Regions from separate parts of the Anaerotruncus sp. DFI.9.16 genome, predicted to be linked through region 4. Evidence: predicted binding sites of a transcription regulator. Region 4 holds the regulator's gene; each other region holds the start of a gene.
What was found. The regulator Rex, encoded in region 4, represses fermentation and respiration genes when NADH is low (regulators of the CRP and FNR family bind a similar motif). The targets are predictions, from matches to a motif close to ATTGTTAANNNNTTAACAAT.
Positions count from the first base shown of each region.

Region 1: NE609_RS09825 (OadG family transporter subunit) is a predicted target of Rex. The motif match lies at 1,337-1,356, and genes of this name have one in related genera.
Region 2: NE609_RS09495 (acetyl-CoA C-acetyltransferase) is a predicted target of Rex. The motif match lies at 1,287-1,306, and genes of this name have one in related genera.
Region 3: gap (type I glyceraldehyde-3-phosphate dehydrogenase) is a predicted target of Rex. The motif match lies at 1,237-1,256, and genes of this name have one in related genera.

Region 1 covers NZ_JANFZX010000021.1:39,116-41,315, forward strand. The annotation lists gene NE609_RS09820 (sodium ion-translocating decarboxylase subunit beta) at 1-728, opposite strand, end outside; gene NE609_RS09825 (OadG family transporter subunit) at 748-1,215, opposite strand; gene galT (galactose-1-phosphate uridylyltransferase) at 1,444-2,200, opposite strand, start outside.
Region 2 covers NZ_JANFZX010000020.1:18,363-20,562, forward strand. The annotation lists gene NE609_RS09485 (DUF1576 domain-containing protein) at 1-797, shown strand, start outside; gene NE609_RS09490 (hypothetical protein) at 812-1,165, shown strand; gene NE609_RS09495 (acetyl-CoA C-acetyltransferase) at 1,392-2,200, shown strand, end outside.
Region 3 covers NZ_JANFZX010000098.1:2,289-4,488, forward strand. The annotation lists gene NE609_RS16710 (sensor histidine kinase KdpD) at 1-1,001, opposite strand, end outside; gene gap (type I glyceraldehyde-3-phosphate dehydrogenase) at 1,322-2,200, shown strand, end outside.
Region 4 covers NZ_JANFZX010000041.1:15,957-18,156, reverse strand. The annotation lists gene NE609_RS12925 (hypothetical protein) at 1-457, shown strand, start outside; gene NE609_RS12920 (redox-sensing transcriptional repressor Rex) at 683-1,330, opposite strand; gene NE609_RS12915 (isocitrate/isopropylmalate family dehydrogenase) at 1,361-2,200, opposite strand, start outside.

The DNA of each region.
Region 1 (2,200 bases), on a different contig from region 4:
TCGGGAACGAGGAAGGATACCAGGATCGCAACGAGGATCGGGAAGACGATCTTCTCGAGCTTGGAGACGGGGCGCAGCTGCTCCATCCGGACGGCGCGCGCCTTCTTGGTGGTGAGCAGCTTCATAATGGGCGGCTGGATGATCGGGACCAGCGCCATATAGGAGTAGGCCGCGATGGCCACCGAGCCGAGCAGGTGCGGAGCCAGCTGGGTCGTCGTAAAGATCGCCGTCGGGCCGTCCGCGCCGCCGATGATGCCGATCGAGCCGGCCTCGGCGGGAGTAAAGCCGAGCGCCAGCGCGCCGAAGAAGGCGAGGAAGATGCCGAGCTGGGCGGCCGCGCCCATGAGGAAGCTCTTGGGGTTCGCGATCAGCGGGCCGAAGTCGGTCATGCAGCCGACGCCGAGGAAAATCAGCGGCGGGTAGATGCCGAGCTTGACGCCGAGGTAGAGGTAGTCGAGCAGGCCGCCGCCGTTGGCAAGCATCTCCCACGCGATATGCCCGGTGTCGTTGATGAAGATTTCAGGGTGGTACATTCCCGCCATCGGCAGGTTGGTCAGCAGCATGCCGAACGCGATCGGCAGCAGCAGCAGCGGCTCGAAGCCCTTGCGGATCGCAAGGTACATGAGCACGAAGGAAACCAGAATCATCAGGGCCTGCCCGCCGGTCAGGTTCTGGAAGCCCGACTTGGACACGATCGTCTGGACCGAGTCCGCAAAAATTTCAAACATTGTCTCTGCCCTCCGTCAATCAAAAAGGTTGGGTGTTCTGCATCATGCCGGCCTGCGCCCAGGAGGTGCGCTCCCGCGCGCGGCGGATGCTGCGCAGGACAAAGCCGCCCTCGGCCGCGGGCTGGCCGCTTTCGCCGCCGCCGAACATCGAGGCGACCGCCGCCGAGATCACCGCGATGATATCGTCTCCGATACCCTCCTCGACGATCGGCTGGATCACCATGGTGGGAGCCGGAGCCGGAGCCGCCGGCGCGGCGGGTGCCGGAGCCGGGGCCGCCGCCTGCTGCGGGGCCGCCTTGGGTGCCGCCGGTGCGGCGGGCTTGGGGGCCGCGGCGGGCTGCGCCGGTTTTTTCGGCGAGCCCAGGCCGGTGGAGACGAAGAGCTTTCCGATCAGCCAGACGATCAGCGAAAGACCGATCAGCGCCACAAAGACGACCACCAGACCCGTGATGATGACTGCGCCCGCAAGGGTAAAATCAATATTCATGCCCATTCTCCTTGCTATATATTTGGTAAAATGATACAGGAAATTGGTTTCTACAAAAAATCGAAACCAGAACTAAGTATACTATATCTTGCGGGTATTTGCAACGCCTTAACGCCGCAATTTTGAAAAAATTTTAACAAACATTTCATGAAAAATCCATCTCCCCCGCCCAAAAAGACAAAGCGGCCGTCCTTCCGGGCGGCCGCTTTGTGGGGGCTCCACAAGCGCTTATTTAAGGGTGTCCATATACCGCCCGTACGCCTCGCGAAGCTCGGCGGCGGTCTCCTCGGGACGGGTCGGGTTGCAGTGCGCCCACGCGCCCGTTTCGCTCGAGGCGTTGAATTTGACCTTGTCCGCGCTGCGCATCGGCGGGAAAAATTCGATGTGGAAGTGGTAGCTGTCCTTCACATCCGGGCCGTTCACCGGGGCGTTGTGCATACACATCATATAGGGGAACTTGTAGCCGAAGAGGCTGTCGAGCATGCCGACCGTGTGCTTGATGGTGACGGCCAGTGAACGGCGCTCCCCGGGGGTGAACTCAAGGAGGTTCGATTTGTGGGAGTTGGCGAAGATGTACACGCCGTAGGGGTACTCGGTGAAGAAGGGCAGGAAGACGGTAAAGTGCTCGTTCTGGAAGATCACCCGCTGGCCGAACTTTTGCTCCTCGGCGAGCATGTCGCAGAAGAGACATCTGCCCTTTTCAGCGTAGTATTCGCCCGACGATTTGAGCTCGAGCTGGAGCTTCTTGGGCACGAAGGAGTAGCCGTAGATCTGGCCGTGCGGATGGGGCATCGTAACGCCCACCGCCTCGCCGCGGTTTTCAAAGATGAAGACATATTTGATCTTTTCGTCCTGCGAGAGCTTTTCAAACCGCTCGCACCACAGGTCGACCAGCTTCGCCATATGGTCGTCCGACAGTTCGGGCACCGTCGTCGTGTGCCCGGGCGAATAGAGGATGACCTCGCATTTGCCGTAGGCGGGCGCG
Region 2 (2,200 bases), on a different contig from region 4:
GGGACAAGCTGCTCTGGTACCTGCTCGGGGTCGGCATCGGCGTGGCCGTCGGCTTTCTGCTGCCCGCCGTCGCCTCCTTCACACTGCGGGTGCACCAGGGCTATAACCTCTATAACGTCGGCTTTACGGCGGGGCTGATCGGCATGGTGCTCGCCTCCTTTTTTAAATCCTTCGGGCACACCTTCGAGGCGCGCCTCGCGTGGAGCACCGGCAACAACCTGCCGCTCGCCGCTTTTCTGTTCGGTCTGTTCGCCCTGATGGCGCTGGCGGGCTTCTGGTGGAACGGACGCAGCTTCCGGGACGTCGCGCGCATCACCCGCCATTCGGGCCGCCTCGTGGCCGACTTCGTCCAGCTCGACGGACTGCCCGTGACGCTCATCAACATGGGAATCATCGGCGCGGCCGCCACCGTTTACGTGCTGGTGGTGGGCGGCGACCTCAACGGGCCGACCATCGGCGGCATCTTTACGATCTGCGGGTTCGGCGCGTTCGGCAAGCATCTCAAGAACATCATCCCCGTCGTGCTCGGCGTGGTGATCAGCTCCTTCTTTATGGTGTGGTCGCTGAACGAGCCCAACGTTTTGCTGGCGGCCCTCTTTGCGACGGGGCTCGCCCCCATCGCGGGGCAGTTCGGCTGGCAATGGGGGATCGCCGCGGGCGTGATCCATGCCTCGGTGGTGCTCAACACCGGCTTCCTGCACGGGGGGCTCAATCTCTACAACAACGGTTTTTCGGCGGGGCTCGTGTGCATCGTGCTGGTACCGCTCATCGAGGCGCTGCGCCGGGACCGGGAATAACGGGGGGAATCGATATGGAGGCCACGGCAAGAAAGATGACGAAAGTGATCGACGAGCTGATCGTGTTCTTTTTCAGCGTCGGCTCGGATGGGGTGCGGATGGATTTGCGCAAGCTGGAGGACGGCTACGAGCTCTCGCTCAAAAGCCGGTACGACCCGGCGGAGCGCAAGAAGGTGAACGACCTCGACCGCTTCCTCAACCAGGCGGAGAAAAACGAGGGGCTCGAGGAGTTCTTCTGGCAGCTCGCGGGGGTGAGCGGGCTGGGACAGGACAGCGAGCTGCACCTGATCGGGCAGATGGTCGACTGCCGTAGGCTGGAGATCGGCGCCGACACGGTGGAGCTCACGCTTTTTAAGCGCAGGGAATGACCTGAATTTCCCTTTCAAACCCGCATGGACAGGGGCCTTTGGGCCGTTTGTTTCAAAAGTGCATAAAAGCGGTTTCGGGCGAGGGGGGAGATTTAGACAAACTCATAAAAATCGTGAAAAGTTTGTTAAAAATATAGCAATTTCAAAACCCTTGTAGTATACTGATAATCGAAGGGCCGGTCCGGCCCCAAACCTGAGAATTTCAAGAAAAATCGGAGGCGTCAACATGTCAAAGGAAATCGTATTGGCCGGTGCCTGCCGCACCGCAATCGGCAAAATGGGCGGTTCCCTCACGGGTGTCCCCGCCGCGCAGCTCGGTGCTATCGTGATCAAGGAAGCCCTCAACCGCGCGGGCGTGAAACCCGAGCAGGTTGACGAAGTCTTTATGGGCTGCGTGCTTCAGGCCGCGCAGGGCCAGAACGTCGCGCGCCAGGCCGCCCTCAAGGCCGGCCTTCCCATCGAGGTCCCCGCGCAGACGCTGAACATCGTCTGCGGCTCCGGCCTCAAGTGCGTCAACCTCGCGGCCGCGATGATCGCTTCTGGCGAGGCGGACATCATCGTCGCCGGCGGCATGGAGAACATGTCCGCGACCCCCTTCGCGCTCGACAAGGCGCGCTACGGCTACCGCATGAACGACGGCAAGCTGATCGACTGCATGATCAAGGACTCCCTCTGGGACGCTTTCAATAACTACCATATGGGCATCACCGCGGAGAACGTCGCCGAGAAATATGGCATCACCCGCGAGATGCAGGACGAGTTCGCCGCGTCCAGCCAGCAGAAGTGCGAGGCCGCCCGCAAGGCCGGCAGGTTCAAGGACGAGATCGTCCCGGTCCCCATCAAGGTCAAGAAGGAGACCGTCCTCTTCGACACCGACGAGTTCCCCCGCGACGGCGTGACCGCCGAGGGCATCGCCAAGCTGCGCCCGGCCTTTAAGGAGGGCGGCACGGTGACCGCCGCCAACGCCTCGGGCATCAACGACGGCGCCGCCGCGATCGTCGTCATGAGCGCCGACAAGGCCAAGGAGCTCGGCAT
Region 3 (2,200 bases), on a different contig from region 4:
GGCGTGGAGGTGAGCGCGATGGTGCCGCCGATGGCGGCGATGGAATCGCGGGCGATCGTCAGGCCGAGGCCGTTGCCCGAGAAGGGCCGCCCCCCGTGGTCGTAGGAGAAGTACGGCTCAAAGACGCGCGGCTGCACGTCGGGCGGGATCCCGAGTCCGCGGTCGGCGACCGAGACGCTGAGCATCCCCCGCTTGAAGCGCACCCGGACGGCGATCTGGTTGCCGGGGCGGGTGTAGCGGCAGGAATTCGAGAGGATGTTGAGCAGGGCCGCGGACACCTTCTGGGTGTCGCAGGCGGCGGGCAGCATCCCCCCGGGGATGTCCGCGGAGAGCGGGATGCCGGTCGGCTCGATTAAGTCGGCGGCCGCCGAAAAGAGCTCGCGCAGGTAGTGGAAGAGGTCGACCCGCCGGGTCCGCACGGGCGAAAACCCATAGGTGAGGCGGGTGTAATCGGAAATCCACTCGCTGCTGCGCAGCAGCCGGAAGGCGCTCTGGTTGATGGCGGCGAGGTAATCGGGCATGCGCTCGCGATCCTTTTCGGACGAGCCGGGTCCGCAGTTGCGGGAGAGGAGGGTGAGCATCGAAAAGATGACGGTCAGCGGCGCGCGGTACTGGTTGCCGAAGGAGGAGAGCGTCCGCGACATCCCCTCGGGTCGCATGCCGGAGCCCTGCTCGGCGCCGGAGACCGGCTGGATGAGATAGCGGCCGCTTCCGTCGGGCAGGGCGCAGATGACGGTCGGCCGCTCTGCGAACAGGTGGTTGGGGCCGGCGGTGGTGAAGGAACCGCACCGGTCGATCTCCGCGCGGACGACCTCGGGGTCGTAACCGTGCAGCAGCAGCTGCGCGCCGTCAGGCAGGGCCAGAGCGGGCATTTCCCGGGAGCCGGCGGCGCTGCACCAGACGAGACGAAAATCATGGTCCATCACGGCGGCGGGCTGGCCGGAGGCGTCCAGGAGCCCGGTCAGCTGGTCGAAAAAAAAGTCTGTTCGGGGATCGTCCAAAGGCGCACCTCCTCGCTGCGGAACTGCACTTATCATTTGGGAAGGACCGCGGAAATATTCGGATTCCAAATATTGCATGAAGGCCCGGGAACAGGGAAAACAGGGACCTTTCGACACAAATCGACATAAATTCCGCTTCAATTATAGTATATGAGGGTGTGATTTTCAATAGGAGTTGGGCGTTTTCAATAAAAAGCAAAGTATAAATATCCCGGGTTTGAATAAAATAAAAAAAATCGTTTAAAGTTTATCAAGGTTCTTGTAGTTTCCAGAGATTTGTATTATGATAAAGGTATCAAAAATACAGGAGGTTGTTTCCAATGGCAATTAAAGTTGGTATCAACGGTTTTGGCCGTATCGGCAGACTGGTTTTCCGCGCTGGACTGGACAATCCGAACATTGAATTCGTGGGCGTCAACGATCCGTTCATGACCCCTGACTATTGCGCTTACATGCTTCGCTATGACACGATTCATGGCCAGTACACGGGCGAAGTGAGCTACACCGACGACGCGATCATCGTCAACGGCAAGACTGTCAAGTTCTATGCCGAGCGGGAGCCCGCCAACATTCCGTGGGGTGCTTGCGGCGCCGAGTATGTGGTTGAGTCCACCGGCGTTTTCACCACCATGGACAAGGCTGAGGCCCACCTCAAGGCCGGCGCCAAAAAGGTCATCATCTCCGCGCCCTCCAAGGATGCGCCGATGTTTGTCATGGGCGTCAACCACGAGACCTACCAGCCGAGCATGGACATCGTCTCCAACGCTTCCTGCACCACCAACTGCCTGGCGCCTCTGGCGAAAGTCATCAACGACGAGTTCGGCATTGTCGACGGCCTGATGACCACCGTCCATTCCACCACCGGCACCCAGAAGACCGTTGACGGTCCTTCCAAGAAGGACTGGAGGGGCGGCCGCGCCGCTTCCGGCAACATCATCCCGTCTTCCACCGGCGCCGCCAAGGCTGTGGGTAAGGTCATTCCCGAGCTGAACGGCAAGCTCACCGGCATGGCGTTCCGCGTCCCGACGCTGGATGTCTCCGTCGTCGACCTGACCGTCAACCTCGCGAAGGCCGCCTCCTATGAGGAGATCTGCGCCGCGCTCAAGAAGGCTTCCGAGACCTCCCTCAAGGGCATCCTCGGCTACACCGAGGACGACGTGGTTTCGTCCGACTTCATCGGCGACGCCCGCACCTCCATC
Region 4 (2,200 bases):
CGAGGCCGGGTCCGCCGAGGCCGAACCCGGCGAACCGGAAAATGCCGCCCCGCTTCCCGAAGCCGCCGCGCCCCCCGCCGGGGAACGCAGCGTGGCCGCCCGCCCCGAGCGGGAGAGCTACCCCGTTGGGACGAAGGAGATCGCGCTCATCGTGACCAACCGGACGGAAAACGACCTCATCTACACCCACTGGTTCGACTTCCGGCGGGTGGAGGGAGACGCCGTCGTGCCGCTCACCCCGCGCGCGGGGCTGATGGCAAACCCCGACGACGTCAACGCCGAACGGGTGCTGCACGGGGGCGAGACCGTCACGATTACGCTGCCCGTCGACCTCTTCGACGAGCCGCTGTCGCCGGGCACCTACCGCGCGGCGCAGTTGAGCTGCTTCGCGGATACCGGCGGGCAGGCGCTCGCCTGCTCGGAGATCACCGCGGACTTTGTTATCGCGGAAAGCTGAAGAGCAGGCCGGGGCGCCGCCCCGCCGCCTTTTGAAAAAGGCGGGCGAAAATCTTCGCTTTTGGCTTTCTCACGGCGCGCCCCCTTTGCGGGGGACGCGGCCGGCCTGCGCCAAACGTTCTTTGCCCCCTTTCTTGAAAGAAAGGGGACTGACGGCTTCCGGAGGAAGCCGGACAAAAGAAGGCCCCCGCCGCAAGGCGGGGGCCTTCTTATTTTCGCCTCCCCGTCACTCATCCTCGGGGTAGGCGGCGTTGATTTGGTAGCAGAGGGTCATGAGGCTGTCGCCCAGGTGGACGTTCTCGACGACCGCACCCTCAAAGTCGAGGGAGAGGTCGTAATGGGAGAAGTTCCAGAAGCAGTTGACGCCGAGCTTCATGAGCCGCTGGGCGGTCTCGAAGGCGACCTCCTTGGGGATGCAGAGGATGGCGGCCCGCGGGGACTGCTCCTTGCAGAACGCCTCGAGCCCCGCCATGTCCTGCACGGTCAGGCTGCTCACCTTCTGGCCGATCACGCGGGGGCTGTCGTCAAAGATCCCGACGAGCTTGAAGCCGCTGCTCTCGAAATCCATGTGGCGCGCGATCGTGCGGCCGAGGTTGCCCGCGCCGATGAGAACCATGGGGGTATGCTTGTTGAGCCCCATGATATTGCCGATCTCCTTGTGGAGCGCGGCCACATTGTAGCCGTAGCCCTGCTGCCCGAAGCCGCCGAAGCAGTTGAGATCCTGGCGGATCTGGGACGCGGTCAGCTGCATCAGGGAGGCCAGCTCGCGCGAGGAGATGCGGGTGACATCGCGGCTGAGCAGGTCGCCGAGGAACCGGTAGTACCTGGGCAGCCGCTTGATAACGGATAGGGAAACACCCTCGTGTTTCGGCATATGCAAAACCTCTCGATCCAGAATTCCCGGTTACAGCCGTGCGATGGTGTCCATCACATAGTTGCCGAATTCCTCGCAGGTGCAGCCGGTGTCGCGGCCGGTGACCGCGAGCTTCTTTTCCTCGTACATACAGATGTCCAGCGCCCGTTCGAGCTTATCCGCCTCGGCCTGGTAGCCGATGTGGCTCAGGAGCAGCACCGCCGCCCGCAGCATCGAGCAGGGGTCGGCGTATTTGCCGCGGCCCTCTGCGATCATGCGCGGGGCGGAGCCGTGGATCGCCTCGAACATCGCGTAGCGCTTGCCGAGGTTCGCGCTGCCCGCGGTGCCGACGCCGCCCTGGAATTCGGCGGCCTCGTCGGTGATGATGTCGCCGTAGAGATTGGGCAGCACGAACACCTGGAAGTCGCGGCGGCGCTTGGGGTCGATCAGCTTGGCGGTGGTGATGTCGATGTACCAGTCGTCGGTCGTGATGCCGGGGTACTCCTCGCCGATCTTCTGGCAGAGCTTCAGGAACTTGCCGTCGGTCGTCTTGACGACGTTCGCCTTGGTGATGATCGACACGCGGCTCTTGTGGTTCTTTTTCGCGTAGTCGTAGGCGAGCCGCGCGATCCGCTCGGTGCCCTCGGTGGTGGTCACGACGAAGTCGAACGCCACGTCCTCGTCCACGTTGAGGCCGCAGGAGCCGATCGCGTAGGCGCCCTCGGTGTTCTCCCGGAAGAAGGTCCAGTCGATCCCCTCGCTCGGCACCTTGACGGGGCGCACGTTGGCGAACAGGTCGAGCTCCTTGCGCATCGCGACGTTGGCGCTCTCGACGTTGGGCCACGGGTCGCCCGCGCGCGGGGTCGTCGTGGGGCCCTTGAGGATGACGTG